Regions from separate parts of the Paenibacillus sp. FSL M8-0212 genome, predicted to be linked through region 1. Evidence: riboswitches for the same ligand, from Rfam matches in the RefSeq annotation. Region 1 holds a riboswitch; each other region holds the start of a gene.

Region 1 (3,457 bases):
TACCTCAGGAGAGATTGATTTTGAAGGTGTGTCAATTACGGACCCCAAGCACAACATTAATGCAACTCGTGAGAAAATGGGCATGGTGTTCCAGCATTTCAACCTGTTCCCACACAAAACGGTACAGCAAAACATCACGATTGCTCCGATTAAAGTGAAGAAACAATCGACTCAGGAAGCGGAGAAAATTGCCGCTGATCTGCTTAACACCGTGGGCTTGTACGATAAAAAAGATACATTCCCGAATCAGCTGTCCGGTGGACAGAAGCAGCGGATCGCCATTGCTAGAGCATTGGCCATGCAGCCGCATGTGATGCTGTTTGACGAGCCTACTTCCGCACTGGACCCCGAGATGGTTGGCGAAGTGCTGGATGTCATGAAACGTCTTGCAGAAGGCGGGATGACGATGGTCATCGTAACACATGAGATGGGTTTTGCACGTGAAGTGGGAGACCGGATCCTGTTCATGGATGGCGGGGTTATTGTGGAAGAGGGAACACCTGATGAGGTGTTTGGAGCACCCAAAAATTCACGTACACGTGATTTTCTTGCCAAAGTACTCTAAATGAAGTGTCAAATAGCGTTACTGACTTCGAGTCGGTAACGCTATTTTTTTGTGCGCATTAATCATTTATAGATTTGAAAAGTAACTTTTCTGTTACCAAATGTAAAGGAATCGGGTCGTCCAACATTTCTAAAGTATCCTGTATTCTTACATATGCTTACATGTTAAAACCATTTGGTAAGAATTACTACAAGTTCAGGTTACAAAATTGTGATATATTGAACTCTGCCGAAACTTCCGGACAGGAAGTGCGGGGGATGTAACGATGCAGATTGTGCAGGGGGAAGATCTACAGCACACTGCTTGGGGTGAATTAGGGGTACATAACGTTTCAAATGTAATGAAGAACCTATAGGGTGGGCTCCTCATCCGAATCCGACAACTAACTTCGCAGGCACAATGAGGGAGGAAGACCATGATTAACAAGAAACGTATAGCCAAAACAGCAGTAGCATTATTGACAACAGCAATGCTCATTCAAGCCGTTCCGGCTCACGCCGATTCAGTTCATGTGGCCAAAGAAGGGGATACCTTCTACACCTTATCAAAACAATATGGAGTAGCAATCAACACGTTGGTTAAAGCAAACAACGACATTTCGCCTTACAACATTTATGGTGGTTTGAAAATTACGATTCCCGGTAAGGCAAACAATGTAGCAGCAGCTGCGGCAACGGAGAGCAAGACCCAAGCGAAGACTGTTACTACAGCAAGCTTGGATGTTAACACAGATAACAAAGTTGTTCAGGCTTGGGGTAAAACATTCGATTACAGCAAAGCTGTGAACGTAAAAGCAACGGCATACTCTGCAGATCCGTCTGAAAATGGAGGATGGGGTGCTGTGGATTACTTCGGCAATGATCTTGAACTGGGTACGATCGCAGTTGATCCAAGTGTGATTCCACTCGGAACCAAAGTACTGGTAACCGGTCACAGCCATCCGGGATTGCCAAAACAGGCTTTTGTAGCTACAGCTCGTGATGTGGGCGGTGCAATCAAGGGTCACCGAATTGATATCTTTATCCCGGGTAGCAAACAGTCTGTAAGCACATTTGGTTTTCAGGATATCGAGCTGTACATTCTGAAGTAGAGAGATCATAACATTTAAAATGAATTCAAACAGGGTGTCTGCCAGTCGCTAATCTGCGATTGAACAGCACCCTTTTAATATTCGCATTTATTTGTTATCACGGTCATCCTAATCTTTGGCCTTTGGCAATCCCAACATCTCGTCCAAGGTGACCAGTTCATATCCCCGGTTACGCAGTTCTTCAATGATTTCAGGCAATGCCTCAATCGTACCGTTCAGGTTAGATCCCACACCGCCTCCTGCATGTTGCAGAACGATGGAGCCAGGTTTCACAGCAGATAGGATGTTATCCTTCACCTCTTCCTTGGAGAGGCCTTTCCAGTCCAGTGAGTCAACATTCCAGTTCACAATGCTATAGTGTTGTCTAGCAGCCCATTGCAGCTGTTCTTCATTAATGTCTCCATAAGGCGGCCGAATCATCTTGGGCGTATATCCCGCTAAATGTCGAATAATATCCCCGGTATGTAAAATTTGTTTGCGAAAGGCATTCATCGACAGCTTACTGAATTCAGGATGATTGTAGCTGTGATTACCAACCATATGCCCTTCCTTAACGATGCGTTTCACCAGATCCGGATGTTTCTCAGCACGACTACCCACGATGAAGAATGTAGCTCTGACATTGTATTTCTTCAATACATCCAGCACTTGTGGAGTAAACCGTGGATCAGGTACATCATCAAAAGTCAGTGCAACCTTCTTTGTTGAAGGACCATTGGTTTTGAACGTATCGGCATATTTTTGACGTAACTGTCCCAATGTCAGTTGTTCTTCTTCAGCAGAATCCGAACCTGATACTGATTCAATTGACGGGCTTGAAACATCCCGCGATGAAACTGGAGCATGATATCCCCCGAGAAAAATAACGATAACCATCAGCATAATGAGGCGTACGCGCATAATAACAGCCTCCTTTTCCAAAATGACGTTCTCCTTGGTATGCCCGGGGGTTCCATAAAATATGCGTAGTGTGAGAAGTTTCATTGCGGATTTAGCTTATGACAGCCATAATTCCTCCATATATAACATATAGAAAAGGATAGGTGGATAGGATATGAGTACATATGATTTGAAATCCATACGTTTACAGGTGATTGAAGCAGGAGAGGATAAGGTTTTTCTCGTTACCGGAGGAAAGGCGCATATTGGCGCCGTAGCCACGTTCTACGTGGATCATGAGCGCGTAAGCGGGACGACGGTACATATTCCTGGGCATAAGGAACAAGAGCTGTGTGAGCGACTTGCCCGAAAGGCTGCCCTGCAGCTGAAAGTAACCGTTACGGTGATCATGGGTATCCATTTTGATTCCATCACGCGGATGCAGATCGACGAAATCGTGCAGACTGCAGAGAGGCTGATGGAGGATCATCTGAACAAGGATAAACGATCTTCCTAACATAAAGAGCAATCGCATGTTTTGATTTTATTTGCTAAAATTGAAACGAGTTGTAGATTGTTACGTATGTATGTTTATATACGATGTAATATCGACTAGGAGGAATAACATAATGTCCATTTTCAAACGATTGCGTGATTTAACAATGTCTAACGTTAACGCCATTATTGACAAGGCGGAAGATCCAATCAAGATGACGGACCAATATATCCGTGACATGCAAGAGGACCTGGAAGATGCGGAGAAAGCAGTAGCTCAACAGATCGCCATTGAGAAGAAATTCAAGCAGTTATTCGAAGAGCAGGAAGCACTTGTAAAGAAACGTGAAGAGCAGGCGCATACGGCGGCACGTGCTCAGAATCTGGATTTGGCTCGACGTGCTCTGGAAGAGAAAAAGGCTGCTGAA
Region 2 (3,457 bases), 4.6 Mb from region 1:
GATATAAATGAATCAATAAGATCAGCTCAATCCGGAAAGGAGGGGATCAAATCTAATGTATGCAGTTCATGGGTAAAGATGACGAGAATATGCGTTTTTTGTGGAAAATGCCTAGCTGTAAAAGAAGTATTAAAAAATACTTTACTTTTAGTTCTGAACCCGGTATAATCAATTCTGTTGCCGATTATTTACGACATGCGGTCGTGGTGGAATGGCAGACACGCTATCTTGAGGGGGTAGTGGGCGTATGCCCGTGGAGGTTCGAGTCCTCTCGACCGCATCATATGAACGATTAAGAAGAAGCTTTCCATTAATGGAAAGCTTCTTTTTTTGTTTTTTTAACAGTCTGACATCAAAGTTGAGAAAAAAGGCCATCCATTACCGGGGCAATGGTGCTCTACCTTCCGGCTACGGGTGGCCAATGTATTATTTTTGCAGCAAGTTCTTGATATCTTCTTCAATCTTGTCCGGTGTTGTTTTGGGAGCATACCGTTTAATGACCTGTCCGTTCTGATCCACAAGGAATTTGGTGAAATTCCATTTGATTGCTTTGGAGCCGAGCAGGCCAGGAGCTTCTGTGCTAAGGTGCTGGAAGAGAGGGTGAGCGCTTGAGCCGTTCACATCAATTTTCTCAAACATAGGGAAGCTTACGCCATAATTCATCTGACAGAACTCGGCAATATCATCGGAAGAACCTTTTTCCTGTGCAAACTGGTTACTTGGAAAACCAAGGACTTCAAATGGCGCATCCTGGAACTTGTCTTGCAATTCTTGCAGACCTTTGAATTGAGGGGTAAGTCCGCATGAGCTTGCCGTATTCACAATCAGGAGCACTTTGTCACGGTAGTCGGACATTTCAACTTCTTGACCGCGAAGGGTATTCACTTTGTAATCGTAGATTGTCATCTAAATCGCCTCCATTTATTTACTCTTATATCTTCTATTATATTGGTTGCAATTAAATATTGCAAAACTAATGTGGTGTTAAAAGCATCAAAATAGGCAAGTTGTGCAGAATACGTGAATGAATTGCGAAGTGATTTTCGTCAGAGTGAGAATTAGATAGATTTAAAGAGATGGATAGAGTATGACCTTGTTGTAAGCGCTATTATATGTGAGTATTGCCGAAAATCTGTCGATTCGGTGATCTGTGCGGACTTTACACCATCATGGCACGGGTGTATGATTCATAACGTAATTTCAATTTAAACTAAATTGTACCTGAAAAACGAAACAAACGATAATATCGCTCGATCTTATCCTTAAGATATACGAACGATGTTTTAATCGCTGAGTTTCCATTCATTGATGAGTGGAAAACGGGGGAACCAACAGAATGCGCTGTCCAGGACAGTAGGCATTCATGGGGTGAATTTTCCGGTGACAGCCGGAAATAGGGCGACTCTCGCGCCCGAATCCGTCAGCTAACCTCGTAAGCGTTAAAGGGAGAGGCAACAAGCCGTACGCTGGTTCATGGTCTTTTCGCCATGGATTCTTTAAGAAGCGTTCGGGAGGCCTTGGTCCCCCACGCTTCTTTTTTGTTGTCTTTTCACGCCAAGGGAGGAACGAATGATGGATACTGAGATGATCTTAGTGACTGCTCCAAATGAAGCAGGACGTAAATTTATCAAATTACTAATGTACAAAAAAATGCCGTTTGCCGTTCTAACCAACAGTGCAGGGGAAGAGCGTAGACTCCGTAGAATCGGAGTCGAACATGTCATTCGCATGAATACGGCTGCAGCTCAAAAATGGTTTTTGCCGCAGGGCAGCGTAGGCAACGTGTTTATTTTTGAGAACAGCCTGAATCTGACCTGTCGTTATTTACAGATCTGCCGTTCATGGACATCGAAATCCCTGTGCGTCATTACGGAGCAGAGTCATCCTAAGGGCATCTATCGGGGCATGGGCGCAGACCGGATTGTATATTCGCTCAATGGGGAAGTTGGCTTTCTCCTCAATGGTTAATGCCATAGCTTGTGATTGCTCAGGTGTAAGGTGCCTGTTATAATTGAATGTATCGATAAACGGAAGTTTGAGGAGACTCATGCAAGATGGTGAGTCTTCTTTTTTATGGTTTTAAAGGTAGTTCAAGACTTTTTGAACACGAACTTTTAGATTGCCTGTGGCTTACAAGGAGGAATTGGCGTGCCGGATGTGGGTGGATTAAAGTGGTTGTTTTTTGATGTTGGAGATACACTGGTGGATGAATGGGAGCCGGTTGATGATATTATCGGACAGTTCGTCCGTGAAGCCTGTGCTTTGGGGTATCCGGTGACAATTGAGGCGGTACGCGAACTGTTCGCGAACTGTTACCAGAAATATGAGCAACGGCCTATGAGAGTGGCGATTCGCACCTTCGTTGAAGACGAGGGACACCAGAAACAGATTCAGGACAAGTTGAAGTTTCAAAAAGATCTTGAACGTCCTTTTCCTTCAGCGGATTCCGTTCTTCAGCAGTTGTCACGGCATTATCGCATTGGCATCATTGCCAATCAGAGTCCCGGAACGGAAGAAAGACTGGAGAGCTACGGCTTGCGGAAGTATGTTGACGTTCTCGCCTGTTCTGCTGAAGAAGGTGTGTCCAAGCCAGACCCTGAGTTATACGCTGTAGCCTTGAAACAGGCCGGCTGTGAACCGGAGGAAGCCGTCATGGTTGGGGATCGGATCGACAACGACATTATACCTGCTCGGAAGCTGGGCATGCTTACGATTCGAATTATGCAGGGTTACGGAAGATTCCAGCCAGACCGATCGGATGAGGAACGTGCGGATTGGACTGTTGACTCATTGGATGAACTCCTGCCGTTACTGGTGCCCAATCAGGATTAGATAATTGTTTATTAGAGTTTAGCGTTTTACTATAAAAGGAAACACGTTGCTGTACTGCAACAATAAAGGCTGATCAACTTGGTATTGAATACCGGAGTTGATCAGCCTTTTTAGTATTTGGTCGATAAAAACGAGATTAGAATAACCGAATCGTCTGAATGATCAGATATACATTCAGCACAACGATAATCGCGGCAATGACCCATGAGATGATTTTGAGCCACAATTTGTTGGCGAATGCACCCATGCTTTTTTTATCACTCGTGAACATCACCAGGGGAATTACAGCAAAGGGCAATTGAAGCGACAGCACGACCTGGCTCAAAATGAGCAGTTCTTCTGTGCCATGTTCTCCTGCAATGGCAGTGACAATTACCGCCGGGATGATGGCGATCAGACGTGTGACCAGTCTGCGCAGCCAAGCCGGAATTCGAATGTTCAGGAAACCTTCCATAACAATCTGCCCAGCGAGTGTACCTGTAAGGGTAGAGTTCTGACCTGATGCTAACAGCGCCACACCAAACAGAATACTTGCAACCGTAGTACCCAATAGAGGTGTCAGCAGATGGTAGGCATCTGCGATCTCGGCAACCTGTGTCATGCCTGCACTGTGAAATACAGCAGC
Region 3 (3,457 bases), 3.1 Mb from region 1:
ATCTGCACCAATACCATGGCAATTCAGAGTTTTACGCCGACTTCGGTATATATAGTGTGCGTATTCGGGTGCCTGAAACATACAAAGTTGCTGCTACCGGATTTCCGACGCAACAAGCCGTGGTGAAGAATGGAGAAAAGGTCTATCAATTCTATGCCGATGATGTACATGATTTTGCCTGGGCAGCTTCACCGGATTTTGTCTACGCCGAGGAACCCTTCTCTGCACCCAATGTGCCTGGTGTACGAATCAAGTTATATCTGGACCCTGCTCATCAGGATCTGAAAGAACGTTATTTCTACGCCGCGAAGGCCGCACTAGCCAATTATAGCAAATGGTTTGGCCCATATCCTTACGCTACCTTATCCATCGTAGTTCCACCCAAAGCGGGGAACGGTGCTGGAGGTATGGAGTACCCTACGCTAGTTACGGCCTTTGGAGCCGATGATACTACCCCAGGTTATGACCTGGAACGTACCGTAGTCCACGAGATCGGACACCAGTACTTCTACGGTATGGTTGCCAGCAACGAATTCGAGGAAGCCTGGCTGGATGAGGGGTTCACCTCTTATGCAGAAGACAAACTGATGGAGCAGGAATATGGATTGATTCCGAATCTGCCGGTACAATCGGGCCTGATTACGTCTCCTTCATCTTTAACACAAGAATCCTGGAAGTTCGATTCACAGAATGAGTATGCAGCCAATGTCTATACACGTGGCAAACTTGTATTGCTTGGTATCGAACATCAAGTCGGCGCAAAAAAGATGGAACGCATTCTCTCTACCTATGTGAAGAAGTACCGCTTCAAACATCCCACTTCGGCTGATTTTCAGAACGTTGTGGAACAAGTGACCCGTACTTCCTGGTCTGATTATTTTGACCAATACGTCTATGGTAACGGGATGGCTGACTTTGCTGTAGAGCAGATTCGTGTTACGCCCGTACAGAAAGACGGTCAAACATGGTACGAGTCATCCGTGACGATCGCAAAAAAAGGAAGTGATTACAACGCCGTTCCTGTTCGCATTGCTTTTGAAGACGGGCATATCCTCACCAAACAATGGAATGGCAAAGAAGATCGCATCACCTATAAATTAACTCACACATCCCCCGTATCCTGGGCCATGACCGATCCCCTGTACACGATCGTGCTGGAGAACCGCCATATGAACAATTTCCTGAAATCCGGACTGGATGAGCGGGCGAAGTCCCGCTGGAGCATGAGTGTAACCAAACTAATAGAAGCCATATTCGGAGGTCTGTCATGGTGAGGTGGAAACGGTGAAAGCGAAAATACGTGAAGGCTGGTTTCTCGTCCGTCAGCATATGTTCATTGCCGCACTCTTATTTCTCTATCAACTCATTTGGGGATATTTCTTCTATCGAATGGTACAATCGGCCGTCATCCCACTGCTCCTGCGCTATCCAGATTCTGATGCCGGGGAACTGAGTACACTTTTGTTCAAAATGGAAAGTCAACTTAACTTGTCTACCCATCCGGAGGTTCATCGTTATCTATGGATTCTAGGGGGCATGCTGCTGGTTCGCATGTTGATCAGCCCCCTCATTCAGGCAGGACTACTCTACTCACTTCAGCACTTTAACTCTACAGAAGAGCGCATCCCCTTCGTCCGCGGAATCAAAAATCTGTGGAAACCGATGCTGCTGCTCCACACCATACGTACATTATTGATACTTCTGCCCGCCTACTGGCTCTTACCGAAGCTTTACTCGATTCTCATGGACGGATTTCATTCCCTTCAATTACTTTTGCCTGGTATACCTTATGTTGCTGCCTGGATTGTATATGGTTGGATCATCCACCATGCCGTGCTCTACATGCAGTTCGGTGTTTCGGCACCAGAAGGAGAAGGCGGGGCTCACGGTACCCTCAAAGCACTCTGGATTGCACTGCGTCATCTCATCGCCGTAATCGGTATTGCACTCCTGCTGGGCGGAGTTCACCTGCTTATCTTCGGGGCATTCACTTCAGCCTCATGGTTATTAACGGGACTTACCGGACTTATACTACAACAGACGTATCCACTTGCGAGATGTCTATTGAATCTGTGGAAAATATGCAGCCATTTCCGATTATGGCAGTCCAAAATGTCAAAAGGTGAGAGCAGATAGTTTAAAAATTGTTACCATCACATGTTAAACTTATGGCCTAATATGTACTTATAAATAGGCAAACCTCAACCTTTCCCCGTCAAAGGTCGAGGTTTTTTTTGCTAAATTTGTTGCTAAACGTTGCCAAAGCCGTACTCCTCTGTTACAATAATCGCAGTGAGTTTTTAGTAACAACTTTGTAATCTTTACATTCATATTTGTAACTACTTAAAATTAAATCGTCATTTCTTGATTTCGCAGGTGCATAACTAGCATAGCCAAATTCCTGGCACCTGGGAAGCGGGGGAACCAGTTATGGGTGAATTGATCTTGCTACAGAGGGATCATAGGGGACCTTCAACCGAATCCTTAAGCTAACCTCGCAGGCGTTGGAAGGGGAATATCTCTTGTTCAAGAAGAAATTAACCGCAGCTGTACTTAGCATCACATTTGCATTATCGCTTGGTGCAGGTAGCGCATTCGCAGATTCAAAGATGGACACAGTAATTGATTCAGCAATGGGAACTACATACAAAAGTGGGGGAACAACGCTTAACGGCTTTGACTGCTCCGGATTTACACGGTATGTATTCGACAAATTGGGTATTGATTTGGCACGCCAATCCAGTTCCCAATTCGACATGGGCGATTCCGTATCCCGCATGGAAATGAGAGCTGGCGATCTGGTATTCTTCAATACAACAGGTAAAGGCGTATCTCATGTAGGAATCTTTGTAGGGGATGGAAAGTTCGCACACTCCTCTTCTTCCAAAGGCGTTACGATCAGTGCATTGAGTGAAAGCTATTGGGCCAATCGTTATGTTGGCGCGAAACGGATTATGAGCACGGACGCATATGAATCACTGGCCCTTGACTAGGGACAAGCTGAGCAACATGATGCTGTAACCATTAACCATACTGGAACGAAGCAAGAAGCATAACAGAACCGCCCGGTACATTCTCCGCAGGAATGTATCCGGCGGTTTTTTTGTGCTTCAATCCTTATTCATGTTGCAAGTTATACTCGGGGCATCTCCTGCGACATCAACAGGTTCATTTTGCGTTCGTTCGTCCGTGCCCTTATGATGTTTTTACCCATCCCGTTATAATATAAACGGAATTACCGGAACTTTTGTTTCACTTTTTTTCTTGAGAAGAGTGACTTGCTAAATGAACAGCTCTTTTGTAGAGTGGACAAAGAGTTCTGTTTCAAGGAAAGGAGCATGCAGGTGTATGAAGAAAGCCCCTGTGACGTTTCATGTTGTACCCATGCGAGAAGAACATGCGGAGCTTATCTGCAGTTGGCAGTATGACCCACCTTACAATATCTACAGCTGGCTCC
Region 4 (3,457 bases), 3.0 Mb from region 1:
ATAATTTTACGAATGCGTTCGCCAGCATGATCCGGATCTGTCAGTACAATGACTCCCCGTCTCTCCTGAGCAAGCGCAATCCGCTTCAGAATGCGTTGGTTGATTGCTGAGCCACCTGTTTCAATTGTATCGGCTTCAACGGCCCGACGGATGGCTACCGTATCGTCACGGCCTTCCACCACAATGACTTCTTTTATCATGTTCCATTTCTTCCTTTCTAACGCAAAAAGAAGAGGAATATCCTCTTCTCTGCCAAACGGCGGGGGAGACTGAATTCAGACTCCTCCGCCGCATATTCCGCATGAATCATTCATGCAACTATTTTATAGCATTCCCATTTCAAAGTAAAACGATTTTAGTTCGCTTCCGGCTTCACCGGACCGATCACGTAGACCGTCTTGCCTTTCTTACGTCCAAAATTCAGGGCATGCTTCACACTGTCATAATATACATCAATTTTGTTGCCTTTAATGGCACCGCCTGTATCTTCCGCACGACGGAATCCCAGACCTTCGATATATACCCACCAGCCAATTGGAATGACTTTGGGATCAACCGCAATGGTGCGCCCTTCCGTTACACGAGTACCGGAAGCTGTTTTAGTTCCAATGCCAGGCTCTTCGGAAGAGTAGGCAGTCATGGATACATTTTTAAGTACTTTTGAGTATTTAAAAGAAGTCCCGGATACGGTAATGACTTTGCTGCCCGAGGCAGATGTTTTCTTCGAGTTCGTTGTTGTAGCCTTTTTGGTTGTTGAAGTTTGAGCCGATACGGTCTGAATCACAGGTTCTTTCACGACCGGTTTTGCTTTGGTGCCGACAGCGATCACTTTATCTACACGATTATTCGCGACAGATTTGCCGACCATTTTTTTGGAGACCAATTCTCCATCCTGAAATACCTTTTCGATATGCTGTACAAGTGTGCCTTCTTTGCCGTTTACAACGACACGGTTATCCCCTTTGTACAAGCTAGGGTCAGCCGTTTTAATGACTTTGTAAGCGATTGGCTGCTCTACCTCCACTGTACGCTTTGTTACGCGCACTACACGGATCTTCATATCCGCTTTGATGGCAGTTCCAAGCGCCGGATACACTTTATCATTACTCTCAACTTGAATACCTGATTTTTGAATTGCATCTTCTACCGATGAATCCGTTGTATACAGAGTCTTGGTGTCTCCGTCTGCCGTAATGTTGACTGGAACGGCCCGCTCAATAACGATTCGGTCTCCATCTGTAATCGCCCCGTTCATGGACATGGATACCTTATCGTGAGGGCTGACTGTGATCGACTGCTCCTCCAGCATTTCCTGAAGCATTCCTGTACGAGTCTCTACCACCTGAGCTTTGCCATCAATAACCAGTGAAATTTGTTTCCCGGCCTGACCGTAAACGACTAACAAGATCATGATTGTAAGCGCAATTGAGAAAATCGCGATCAATGCCATTTGACGCATGTTCTCATGCTTCCACCGCAACGCGAAAGACTTACTGGATGATCGTGACTCATGGGTCTCTTCTGGTTGGAATGTGCCCACTTCTCCGTCCTCCTTCATAGCCTCGCCGTCTAAAGTAATGCATGATGTCTTTGACGTGACTATACCAAATTTTCTACAGAACACAGATTGGACCAACATAATCCGGTTCTGCACCATGAATCAATCTTCGCAACATGATGTCATCCTCCTGAATACCTACCGTATGATGACAATATTTCTTTTATTCAAAAACAAAAAAGCCAAAGAAAGAGTGTAAGAGGAACTCTTTCGTGGCTTCCGAATGATTCTGAATATCGGAAATTCATGCACGAGGTTGCCTCTCTTTTTCCGCTTGCGAGGTTAGCTGTCGGGTTCGGGCGAAAGAGAGCCGCCCTATCTTAGGTCACCCGCTCATGGCGGACGCCCTTGAATTCACCCCGAGACCCAAAGAAGAAATCAAATACGGCTTCGCAGTTCCCTTCGCTGCTTTTGGGTCAGCGAACGTTGCGCATCGGCCAAATACACCGATGTTTAAGCCCTATTGGTTCCCCCGCTCTCCGTTAACGGAGACTCAGCGAGACTGATTCATGAAAGTAATGTTGTTTCATCGGAAAGTGTCCCTTTGTTCATCCCCCGAACATCTGTCCAATTTTCCGCACAACAATTCACTGAAAAGATGATATCCTGTTTTGATGCATGTTGTAAAGCGTTGATCAAGTACGTTTTTCTGAATATTTGGTTAAAATATTGTAATATTCTCGATTTATTTGGATCAAAGGGCAAATTACCTCCGCTTATCTGCCTTTTTCACCTCATTTGCTCGTTTTTTTAACGAATTCCAAATCGTTCCATGGCATTTTTGGTTGTTATTGCAGCAATTTCCTCCACCGAAATGCCTTTAATTTCCGCTGCCGCCTCTGCAACCAGACGTACATGCGCTGTCTCATTTCGCTTCCCACGATAAGGGTGAGGTGTCAAATATGGAGCATCTGTTTCAATGAAAAACCGGTCCATAGGAACCTTCGCCAGCACCTCTTTGGGCTGCTTTGCATTTTTGAATGTGATCGGTCCTCCGAAAGAGAGATGGAAGCCCATATCGAGACAACTTTTCGCTGTTTCCCAGCTGCCCGAGAACGAGTGCATTACACCACCAACCTCACCCGCCTTCTCTTCACGCAAAATTCTTATGATATCCTCATGTGCATCCCGATTATGGATGACAATCGGCATGTTCACTTCACGCGCCAAAGCAATTTGTTGTCGTAATACGCGATGCTGTATTTCCTTCGGTGAAGTATCCCAGTGATAATCCAATCCAATCTCACCAATCGCAACCACTTTTTCATGCTTGCATAAAGATGCAATCCACTCCAAATCACCCTCCTGCATAGTGATCGCATCTACGGGATGCCACCCTACAGCTGCATAGATAAAGTCATATGTTTCAGCGAGTTTCATCGTAGTTGGAATCGTCTCCCGGTTAAAGCCAATGTTGATCATGCGACCAACTCCTGCATCCACAGCACGCTGAATCATGTCCTCGCGGTCCTCGTCGAATTGTGGTGCATCCAGATGTGTATGTGTGTCGAACAGCATCATGTTTGTATCTCCCTTCATGTCGAAATAACGACTATCTTCTTTTGAAGATTCAATTTGTAAAATTCAATAATTCAATGACTCATACATAAAACATTTTGGGTAACCTGTGTATTACATCATGACGTTTGTTTCTTCACAACTACAATATATAGAAGATATACGGATATTCTGATCTATATATTGCTGATTGTGCTCATTCTACCCGCTTGCATTTACAAAATTATGTCGATCTACATATACTCCCCATTAAAGCAGATTACTGTATCATGAAAAATAGCTCTTTTAGAAAGTGTTTTGATATCAAAATTCTTCATCGGATTATACCCACACGATTACAAGAAATAGGGGCGTATATGTGACGGTAATTCGTGAATAATC

The links. A riboswitch is a leader RNA that binds a small molecule or an ion and turns the genes downstream of it on or off. The one in region 1 is predicted to bind cyclic di-AMP.
Region 2: it holds a riboswitch for cyclic di-AMP, as region 1 does, so the genes downstream of both, MKX68_RS03880 (hypothetical protein) here and MKX68_RS24010 (3D domain-containing protein) in region 1, are expected to answer to the same signal.
Region 3: it holds a riboswitch for cyclic di-AMP, as region 1 does, so the genes downstream of both, MKX68_RS10510 (C40 family peptidase) here and MKX68_RS24010 (3D domain-containing protein) in region 1, are expected to answer to the same signal.
Region 4: it holds a riboswitch for cyclic di-AMP, as region 1 does, so the genes downstream of both, MKX68_RS10890 (ubiquitin-like domain-containing protein) here and MKX68_RS24010 (3D domain-containing protein) in region 1, are expected to answer to the same signal.

What each region holds. Positions count from the first base shown of each region.
Region 1 covers NZ_JBBORP010000001.1:5,448,823-5,452,279, forward strand. The annotation lists gene MKX68_RS24005 (amino acid ABC transporter ATP-binding protein) at 1-565, shown strand, start outside; cyclic di-AMP (ydaO/yuaA leader) riboswitch at 782-978, shown strand; gene MKX68_RS24010 (3D domain-containing protein) at 981-1,655, shown strand; gene MKX68_RS24015 (polysaccharide deacetylase family protein) at 1,764-2,555, opposite strand; gene lpdD (prenylated flavin chaperone LpdD) at 2,710-3,051, shown strand; gene MKX68_RS24025 (PspA/IM30 family protein) at 3,164-3,457, shown strand, end outside.
Region 2 covers NZ_JBBORP010000001.1:828,457-831,913, reverse strand. The annotation lists tRNA gene MKX68_RS03890 (tRNA-Leu) at 198-280, shown strand; gene MKX68_RS03885 (glutathione peroxidase) at 427-906, opposite strand; cyclic di-AMP (ydaO/yuaA leader) riboswitch at 1,279-1,454, shown strand; gene MKX68_RS03880 (hypothetical protein) at 1,573-1,968, shown strand; gene MKX68_RS03875 (HAD family hydrolase) at 2,149-2,832, shown strand; gene MKX68_RS03870 (Nramp family divalent metal transporter) at 2,969-3,457, opposite strand, start outside.
Region 3 covers NZ_JBBORP010000001.1:2,356,973-2,360,429, forward strand. The annotation lists gene MKX68_RS10500 (M1 family metallopeptidase) at 1-1,274, shown strand, start outside; gene MKX68_RS10505 (hypothetical protein) at 1,285-2,136, shown strand; cyclic di-AMP (ydaO/yuaA leader) riboswitch at 2,382-2,519, shown strand; gene MKX68_RS10510 (C40 family peptidase) at 2,523-2,993, shown strand; gene MKX68_RS10515 (GNAT family N-acetyltransferase) at 3,349-3,457, shown strand, end outside.
Region 4 covers NZ_JBBORP010000001.1:2,434,605-2,438,061, forward strand. The annotation lists gene rnmV (ribonuclease M5) at 1-200, opposite strand, end outside; gene MKX68_RS10890 (ubiquitin-like domain-containing protein) at 356-1,540, opposite strand; cyclic di-AMP (ydaO/yuaA leader) riboswitch at 1,814-2,067, opposite strand; gene MKX68_RS10895 (TatD family hydrolase) at 2,309-3,079, opposite strand; gene MKX68_RS10900 (HD domain-containing protein) at 3,412-3,457, opposite strand, start outside.